4 regions of the Kocuria sp. CPCC 204721 genome follow, and region 1 is predicted to be linked to each of the others. Evidence: riboswitches for the same ligand, from Rfam matches in the RefSeq annotation. Region 1 holds a riboswitch; each other region holds the start of a gene.
What was found. Region 1 has a riboswitch for cyclic di-AMP ahead of RF637_RS12955 (C40 family peptidase). Riboswitches for the same ligand answer to the same signal wherever they lie in the genome.

Region 1 (2,196 bases):
GCTTCCAGCTGCTGGATCTCCTCGGTCTGGGCCTCGATGATCTTCTCCGCCAGGTCACGGATCTCGGGACGCTCGGACTTCTGCAGGGCCAGCTCGGCCATGTCGGTGGCACCCTGGTGGTGGGGGACCATCATCACGGCGAAATGGCGGTCGTGGTTCATGTGCCGCTCAGCGCCCGTCTGTGCGGAGGCGGAGGAGGGCTGGTGCGTCGGGGACGCGACCGCCGCGGTCGCCCCGGCACCGCTGAGGGCCAGCGCCAGGGCCGTCCCGGCGGCCAGGTGCTTGATCGTCGACGTCATGACGAACCTCTCCTTCGCAGCAGCCCGTGCTGGGCCTGCACATCGTGGTGTTTGCTCTGCTCAGCCTCGGGTCGAGGCGGGCCGATCCGTCCACGGTAGCCCCGCCGTGGTTGCTTTCTCCGGGCTGGGAGGGCTGGGCGGTAGATCTTCACTGAACCTTCAAGAGCGGGCCCATCAGGGGGCCGAATCGGGGTGTTCCCCGGCGGTGGCCTGATGCAGGCATCTCAGGTTCTGACCGACCGATCCTGGATGCTGATCAGGTGGGGGGCACACTCGCCGCCCGCCACGAGCGGCATTCGTGGCGGGCGGCGTGTTGGCTCAGCGAAAAGTGACGTAGCCGACCGTCGGCATGGCATTCACGCTGTGCACGAAGGTGCCCTGGGTGGGGTTCAGCGCGGAGATCATCTTGCCGCCACCGAGGTAGATCCCGATGTGGGCCCCGCCGTTCTGGACGACGAGGTCGCCGGGCTGCGGGTCGGTGGTCGGGGTGCCGGCCGCCCACTGCTGCTGGCTGGTGCGGGGGAGGTCGATGCCCTGCTGGGCGTAGACCCACTGGGTGAAACCGGAGCAGTCCCAGGCGCCGAAGTCCGTGCCGCCCCAGACGTAGCCGGTACCGACGCCCTGCATCGCGGTGCCGACAAGGCCGCCGGCCGCAGCGGAGGTGGCGGAGATCTCGGAAATGTCCGAGGACTGGGGGGACAGACTCGAGGTGGCCGCCCCAGCGGCCGGCAGGCTCGCCGCCTGCACGGTGACGGGGGCCTGGGAAGCGGCCGGGGCCGGGGAGGTCGCGGGGGTCGAGTATGCGGTGCCGGACGTGGCGGGGGCTTCGGCATAGGCCTGAGCGGGGGCGACGGAGCCGATCACCGCCGCGCCGACAGCGGCGGCCAGGGTCGTGGTGCGCACCAGGTGCGAGGGGGTCTGGGCGCGGTGGCGGGCAGAGCTACGCGTGAAGAAAGCCATGAATAGGGGTCCTCCTTTTGCCTACGAGGTGAGCTGTCGGGTTCGGGTGGGAGGCACCCGGCCGCCGAGCCTGCAGCTCCGGCGGCTTCACCCCAAGGTCCGGGTGCGGACCGGGTATGGTTCCCCCGCTTCTGCCAAGTCATTTCTGTGATGGGGTCCCCGGCTGCCGGCAGAATTCGGCGAAGCACCCGGGGAAGCCGATGAGATCAGCCAACGGCACGCAGAGGACACTAGCGCCTAGATAACGAAAAGGTCACATTCCCTGTGGTGCCGGGAAAAGGCTTGCGCCGGCCTCGCGCGGTCGTCGGCAAACCGGCCGGTAGCCCACCACGCCTGGGGCACATTCGTTCCGGCGGGGTGGCGCCGCTAGCTGTCTTTCCTCCCCGTGCCACCACTCATCGGGACCGACCCGGGGAGGCTCTGACCTGCGGTATCGCGCCGATGAGTGCGGTGGGAGCTCGGATCCGCTGCCCTCACTACCCGTGGAATCCTTCGGCCTGCGCGCGGTGCGGGGGGAGGTGAACCCCCCGGGGGAGCTTCAGCGTCCCTCAAGGGTGTTCTCGGATTTTTTACGAAACCGCCCAGCATTTCCTGGGGGAGTGAGCTGTTTCCTTCATGAAATCTTCATATCCCAGGGTGTCGACCAGGTGAGAAGAGCTGCTTTCTTCACGAGATCTTCAAATTCCTCCGGGTCCATGTATCGGACCGGTGGATCAATGGCCCGGGTGAGGGGAGCGAATAACCAGGTTCTTCGCTGTCGTTGGTGAGGCCAGATTCGTCAGCGGCGGAGCCACTGGGCTGCCGGCTGCCACGTGGCTGGGTCGATCAGTATTCCGGGGCCGATTGGGGACGCCGGGCGGTGCCGTCACCGCTGCCTCGATCGTGGTCACGGGCTGTTGATCCGCGATCCCCTCGCCCCGCAGGCATTCCTCGACAA
Region 2 (2,196 bases), on a different contig from region 1:
CACCCTGGGCTGGTCCTGGGCCGACCCGCTGGCTGCGCTGGTGATCGCCGCCGTGGCGGTCAAGGAGGGGCTGGAGGCCTGGCGCGGAGACGCCTGCTGCACTCCCGTTGCGGTCCTCACCGCCGAGGACGGTGCACACTGCGGTGGATGCGGTCCCAACTGCGCCCACTGAGCACGGTCGGCACGCGTCGGCGCCCCGAGACGAGGACGCCGGGGCGCACGGCTTCTCAGGAACCGAGGTAGACGGAGATCGCGGCGAACAGCGCAACTCCGCCGGTGAGCAGGATCGGTCCCGGCACGCTGGTGTCGCCTTCGTGGGCTTGGTCGGGCATCTCCTCGACCACAACGCTGGCTAACGTTCCGCCAGTCAGTGCGAGCATGGACAGAGCCCAAATTTCCGGGGCTTGATGCAGCGCGAAATATCCCAGGATGGCCGCGGGCTTCGCTCTCGATCCACCCGCCGCGCCTTTTGAAGTGGCTCCTGTCCCCACCGCTGTGTGGGCGACGACTCCCCGCGCAGCGTCCACGCACCAACAAGCCACCTCACTCAAAGCGCAGAGCGCCCCGCCTTTCTCGGGAAATTAACAGGAAAAAGCCGACAACAATTCAGGTCTTCATCAAGCCTTGACCACTTCTTTACGATCTCTATACATTCCCGAATCGGATTGTGATTGTTTCGTAATCTCCTTGTACTCTTCAGTGCGTGCCGACCACTGATCCTGTCGGCGCCCTCGTGGCACATCGCCGAGTTCTGCCGGTGCTCGGGGTTCCTGAAGAGAAATCGCTTGGCAGAAGCGGGGGAACCATTACCGGTCCCGGTGTACCGGGGCCTTGGGGTTAAGTCTCAGAGCGCGTGCGTTCTGCGGCCGGGTGTCTCCCACCCGCATCCGACAGCTCACCTCGTAGGCAAAGGGAGGAACTCCACCATGTCGCTTTTCAAGCAGCACACTGCCCGTCACCGCGCCCAGACCTCCTCGCGCGCCGTGCGTACCACCACCGTCGTCGCCGCCGCCGGCGCAGCGCTGGTGGGCTCCATCGCTCCGGCCCAGGCCTACGCCGAGATCCCCGCCGCCTCCGGGTCCTCCTATGCGGCTCCGGCCTCGGCGATGGCCGATCTGGCCTCCTACACCACCCCGGCCCCGGTCGCCGCGCAGCCCGCCGCCCCCGTCGACCAAGCCCCGGCCCCGCAGCAGAGCGCCGCCACCTCGAGCGTGAGCCCGCAGTCCACCGCCATCACCGAGATCGCCCCGGCCGCCGGCGGCATCGTGGGCACGGCCATGCAGGGCGTGGGCACCGGCTACGTCTGGGGCGGGACCTCCTTCGGGGCCTGGGACTGCTCCGGATTCACCGGCTGGGTCTACGCCCAGAACGGCATCGACATCCCCCGCACCAGCTTCCAGCAGATCGCCGCCGCCACCCCGACGTCCAACCCGCAGCCTGGTGACCTGGTGTCCCAGAACGGCGGCAACCACATCGGCATCTACATCGGTGGCGGCAAGATGGTCTCGGCGCTGAACCCGACCCAGGGCACCTTCGTCCACTCCGTCAACGCCATGCCCGTCGACGGGTACTACACCTACCGGTGAGTCTCGCCGATGTGGTGAAGGCCGGCCGGTGGGCTCATCCGTCAGGTGCGGAGTGCCCCGCCAGGATCATCGTCGATGGACCGCATGGGTGCACTCGGATGGACCGCATGGGTGCACTCCGCAGCTGTAGCCGCAGACTCGAACGATTGCCACGATCCTGTCGATGTGCACACGCCAGCGAATCGGCACACGGGGAGCAGTCCTGCGGAGAGGATCGGAGAGTGCTCATGGCCTTGCCCTGTCTTCCGCTGGACGCGGGCAGTGCTTATCCTGCTCCGCCTCGGCATTGGAGCGAGAGCCCTTAGGGTGCAGCGATGGCTCGGGGGACGGGGATGCCGCAGTGGCGGACGGCACCCCCGTCCGCCCTCACCGTATGAATACGAGCTGGACATTGCCCGATCATCAAGGGAAGCCCCTCATCTCCTTTGATACAGATTCTGCTGTACGGTTATTGGATGAGGATCTTGTCCCCGGTCGCGGCGATGTCCCGTTTCGGCAAAGCACTGGCCGATCCCACCCGGGCCGCGGTGCTGCTGCAGCTGCAGCAGGGCCCAGCGGTGCCCTCGGAACTGGCGGCCCGGATCGGGGTGAGCCGGCGGATCGTGTCCAA
Region 3 (2,196 bases), on a different contig from region 1:
GGCCCGGCGAATGGTCCCCTGGGCGACCCAAGGCTTCCCCGTCACCGAGAACGTGCTGGAAATCGGCGGGGGCAGCGGGGCGATGGCCGAAGCGATCGTCCAAGCCAACCCTTGGGTGCGGCTCACTACGACCAACGCCGACCCGGTGATGGTTGAGGTTGCGCAGCAATGCCTTGTCAGATTCCCCCATGCTGAGGCCTGTCAGGCCGACGCCACCCGCCTGCCCTTCGAGGACGAGTCATTTGACACGGTTGTGAGCTTCCTGATGCTCCACCACGTCATCGAGTGGGAACACGCGGTGGTCGAGGGGTCCCGGGTTTTGCGGCCGGGCGGGGCATTGGTGGGATACGACCTGCTTGCCTCACGGATGGCCTCCTTGGTGCACCGGGCCGATCGCTCTCCCCACCGACTCATCGACCCCGGAGCCTTCAAACCAGTTCTCGACCAGGTCGGCCTGGAGCTCCTCGCCCTCCGGTTGTCCTTCGGTGGGCGGATTCTACGCTTTGTTGCCCAGAAGCCAGCTACGCGGTGACCTGCGTTGGCAACCAGGCCTGGACTGCGGGATGAGATCCCGTGCTGTGGGGGCCCTGTCGTTGACAGGGCCCCCACAGCACGGGGGCGGCTTCTCCGGGAGCCCCTGGGTGGATGCCCAAGGCATCCAGTGGTGTGGGTCAGCGGAAGGTGACGTAGCCGACCACGGGCATGGCGTTGACGTCGTGGACGAAGGTGCCCTGGGTCGGATTCAGCGCGGAGATCATCTTGCCGCCGCCCAGGTAGACCCCGATGTGGCCGCCACCGTTCTGGACGACAAGGTCACCGGGCTGGGGGTTGGCGGTCGGGGTACCAGCCGCCCACTGGGCCTGGCTGGTGCGGGGGATCTCGATGCCGTTCTGGGCGTAGACCCACTGGGTGAACCCGGAGCAGTCCCAGGCGCCGAAGGCGGTACCACCCCAGACGTAACCACCGCCCACACCCTGCATGGCGGTGCCCACGAGCCCGCTCCCGGAAGTGGAGACAGCAGTAGTGTCGGTGGACTGGACGGAAACATCCGAGGCCGAGGCCATCTGCGGCGTCGAGGCCGCCTGCGCCCCAGGGGCCGGGGTGGCTGCCGGGACGATCGGGGCCGCGGCGGGGGACGAGGCCAGGGTCGCCACCACGGGGGCGGGGGTGGAGGAGGCGGTGTTCGAGGGGGTCGGTAGCTCGGCGTAGGCCTGGGCGGGTGCCACCGAGCCAAGCACCGTCGCACCAGCGGCGGCTGCGAGAGTGGTGCGGCGAACGAGGCGGGACGGGGTCTGGGCGCGGTGGCGAGCAGTACGGCGCTGGAACATGGGCATGAGTGGATTCCTCCCTTTGCCTGCGAGGTGAGCTGTCGGATGCGGGTGGGAGACACCCGGCCGGGCGGACGCGCGCGTCCGGCCGGCTTAACCCCCAGGCCCCAAGGGCGGGACCGTGTATGGTTCCCCCGCTTCTGCCAAGCGATGTCTTTTCAGCGGACCCCGGGCACCGGCAGAATTCGGCGATGTACCCGGGGATGCCAACCGGATCGGCGATCGGCACGCAGAGGACAGTAGCGAACAGATAACGGAAAAGTCACGTTACGGTTACGGCCGCTCCTCCCCCCTTGTTTCACCGCCGAGCGGGACGGAGAGACGCTCGGGAGTGACCGCCGAGGCGGCGGCCGCCTTCTACTCGCGCCCCAGCACATTGCTGCCGAAGAGGTGCATATCTGACGGCGACTAGCGGATTTACGCGGTGTGCGCCCAGGCCCTCCTGTACCTGCGGCTCCGTCAGAGGGGTGCAAGAGCGCAGCTGCCAGCCCCTGCCGCCTCACAGGGATTGGTAAGAAAAGGATAGGAAATCATCCAGGCTATTTTCAGGAAGTCGTTCTCTTCCGGCGGCGCGAGAGAGATTTCTTCATGAGATCTTCATGGTTCCTATGCATCTTTCACAAAAGGAAATGGATGCGTGGCGTGGCGCGCGCCTCGCTCTCGGGATTTCTTCACGGAATCTTCAAGGAGTAAGTGCTTCATCCGGCCAGATCCGCAGTTTGCTGTCGGTTGTATGGCGGATTGGCTCCGGCCGGTTCGTCTCCTCGGCCGAACCGACGAAGGAGCAAGCCATGACTCATCATGTGACGTCGATGCTGGAGACCTACCCGAAGGACCTGGGCGGGGTGGACGAGGAGAAGCTAGCCGC
Region 4 (2,196 bases), on a different contig from region 1:
CGTGGAACAGCGGCTCGTGAACCTCCTGGGGGATCCCGAGAACTCCCCGTACGGCACGCCCATCCCGGGGCGGGGCGAGCACAACGGCACCGGTGCCGCGGCCGAGGTCTTCGACGGCCTCACCCTGCTCGAGGTCGCCGGAGCCCAGGACTCCACGGAGTACGTAGTCCGGCTGCTGCCGGAAGTGGTGCAGGCGGATCAGGAACTCATCGAGATGCTCAGCTCCGCGGGCATCCTCACGGGCTCCAGGGTCACGGCCGAGATCAACCCCGGGAACGAGAATCGGGTCGTGGTGACCCGGGTCGATTCGGGAGTGTCCCTGGACCTGGACTCCGCCACCGCGCGCGCCATTCGGGTGGCCGCCGCCGAGGCCTGATCGCCGCTGCGTCTCTTCGCGGTTGCTTCCAGTGACGTCGGAACGCGACGCGCCGTGATCTTCGAGAAGTTGACCGTGACCTTTCGACTGTGGGGACAATCACGGGTGATCGGTGCGGTTTCGACCTTCGCTCACTGGGTGAGCCCTGTATCACCGCAGGTCAGGAGCCTTTTTCGTGGTGTGGGCTTTCGAGCGGGCGGGCGTGTTGAGGCGGCCGATTGATATCGACGGTCGTGGTAATCCACGGTGATTCATAACGACCGATGCCCGATGCGTGACCGGCTGTAATCAAAACGTGACATTTTCGTTATCCATCCTGTACAGTCATGCCCGTGCCGATCACTGGTCGGATCGCCACTCCCGAGCGTTCGCCGAGTTCTGCCATGCGCTCCGGGACCCGTACACAGAACATCCGCATGGCAGAAGCGGGGGAACCACTTCCGGACTCGTTGCATCAGACGGGTCCTTGGGGTCAAGCCAGCACGGCACCTAGGTGCGTGCGGCCGGATGTCTCCCATCCGAACCCGACAGCTCACCTCGTAGGCGCAGGGAGGAACACATATGTCTTTCATGAAGCAGAACTCTGCCCGGCACCGCGCCGAGACGAAGTCGCACCTCGTGCGTAACACCACTATCGGTACGGTCGTCGCTGGTGCCGCCGTGGTCGGCCTCGCGGCCCCCGCGCAGGCCTCGAGCGGTCTCGTCGATCTGGGCTCCACGGCTTCCTATGGCTACCAGGCGTCCACCTCCTCGGTGCAGGCCTACAACGCGTCGTACACCATGCAGACCACCAACACCGTGGGCTCCGCCGCCAGCGTGAGCACCCAGTCGAACCACTCCACGGGTGGTCTGGTGGGCACCGCCTACCAGGGCATCGGCGGCGCGTACGTCTGGGGCGGCGTTGGCTTCAAGGCCTGGGACTGCTCCGGCTTCACCCAGTGGGTCTACGCCCAGAACGGCATCAACCTGCCCCGCACCACCTGGGCCCAGTTCGCCGCTGGCACCCCCACCTCCAACCCGCAGCCCGGCGATCTGGTCTCCCAGAACGGCGGCTCCCACGTGGGGATCTACATCGGCAACGGCCAGATGATCTCCGCTCTCAATCCCTCGCAGGGCACTCAGGTTCACTCCGTGAATGCCATGCAGCTGGATGGTTACTACACCTTCCGGTGACCCGGTGACACCGCGCCCGAGCATGATGCGCGGTCCACACCGAGCCACATTGCGGCCGGGTGTGCTGGCCGGGTCCCCGGACCTCGGTCGGCACACCGCGCCGGAACCACCTGAAAACCGAACGTAATCTCCCGCCCAAATCCGTGCACCGCTGCTGCGTCCTGACGGATGTGCCGGTCACCGCACACCTCCGTGCCCTGGGTGGACACGAACGTGTTAGGAAACCACACGAATGTCGAACGAAACCGCTCCTCACGCCGCCAAGGGCCTCTTCGCGGGCAAGGCCCGTACCGTCGCCGCCGTCGCGGCCTTCTCAGGTCTGGCCCTCGCGACCACCGTGTCCGTGCAGGCCACGCAGAATGCCTCCGAGCAGGCCCCCGCCGCCGCTGTGTCCGAGGCCCCCGCCTCCGACAACACCGTCTCCGCGGAACCTGCCGCCAAGGCCGACAAGGCCCAGGAGAACGCTGCCAAGGAGCAGAAGGCCGCGAAGACCGAGAAGGCGCAGCCCGCCGCTCAGGCTCCCGCTCAGCCCTCCGTGGTCCAGGCCGCTCCCGTGGCCGACGTGACCCCGCTGCAGGCTCCCGCCGTTCCGGCTGCAGCCCCCTCCGTCGTGACCGCTTCCGAGAACGTCACCTCGGTCGCCGAGC

Region 2: linked by a shared signal. The riboswitch ahead of RF637_RS13395 (C40 family peptidase) and the one ahead of RF637_RS12955 (C40 family peptidase) in region 1 are both predicted to bind cyclic di-AMP.
Region 3: linked by a shared signal. The riboswitch ahead of RF637_RS05210 (C40 family peptidase) and the one ahead of RF637_RS12955 (C40 family peptidase) in region 1 are both predicted to bind cyclic di-AMP.
Region 4: linked by a shared signal. The riboswitch ahead of RF637_RS06605 (C40 family peptidase) and the one ahead of RF637_RS12955 (C40 family peptidase) in region 1 are both predicted to bind cyclic di-AMP.

Annotation. Positions count from the first base shown of each region.
Region 1 covers NZ_JAVKPO010000021.1:16,257-18,452, reverse strand. Annotated here, with positions in the region: gene RF637_RS12960 (DUF305 domain-containing protein) at 1-299, opposite strand, end outside; gene RF637_RS12955 (C40 family peptidase) at 618-1,259, opposite strand; cyclic di-AMP (ydaO/yuaA leader) riboswitch at 1,266-1,451, opposite strand.
Region 2 covers NZ_JAVKPO010000026.1:6,579-8,774, forward strand. Annotated here, with positions in the region: gene RF637_RS13385 (cation transporter) at 1-172, shown strand, start outside; gene RF637_RS13390 (hypothetical protein) at 228-380, opposite strand; cyclic di-AMP (ydaO/yuaA leader) riboswitch at 733-921, shown strand; gene RF637_RS13395 (C40 family peptidase) at 927-1,586, shown strand; gene RF637_RS13400 (helix-turn-helix transcriptional regulator) at 2,042-2,196, shown strand, end outside.
Region 3 covers NZ_JAVKPO010000003.1:258,236-260,431, forward strand. Annotated here, with positions in the region: gene RF637_RS05205 (class I SAM-dependent methyltransferase) at 11-532, shown strand; gene RF637_RS05210 (C40 family peptidase) at 672-1,334, opposite strand; cyclic di-AMP (ydaO/yuaA leader) riboswitch at 1,340-1,529, opposite strand; gene RF637_RS05215 (four-helix bundle copper-binding protein) at 2,120-2,196, shown strand, end outside.
Region 4 covers NZ_JAVKPO010000005.1:45,824-48,019, forward strand. Annotated here, with positions in the region: gene RF637_RS06600 (metal-dependent transcriptional regulator) at 1-376, shown strand, start outside; cyclic di-AMP (ydaO/yuaA leader) riboswitch at 736-934, shown strand; gene RF637_RS06605 (C40 family peptidase) at 938-1,549, shown strand; gene RF637_RS06610 (NlpC/P60 family protein) at 1,782-2,196, shown strand, end outside.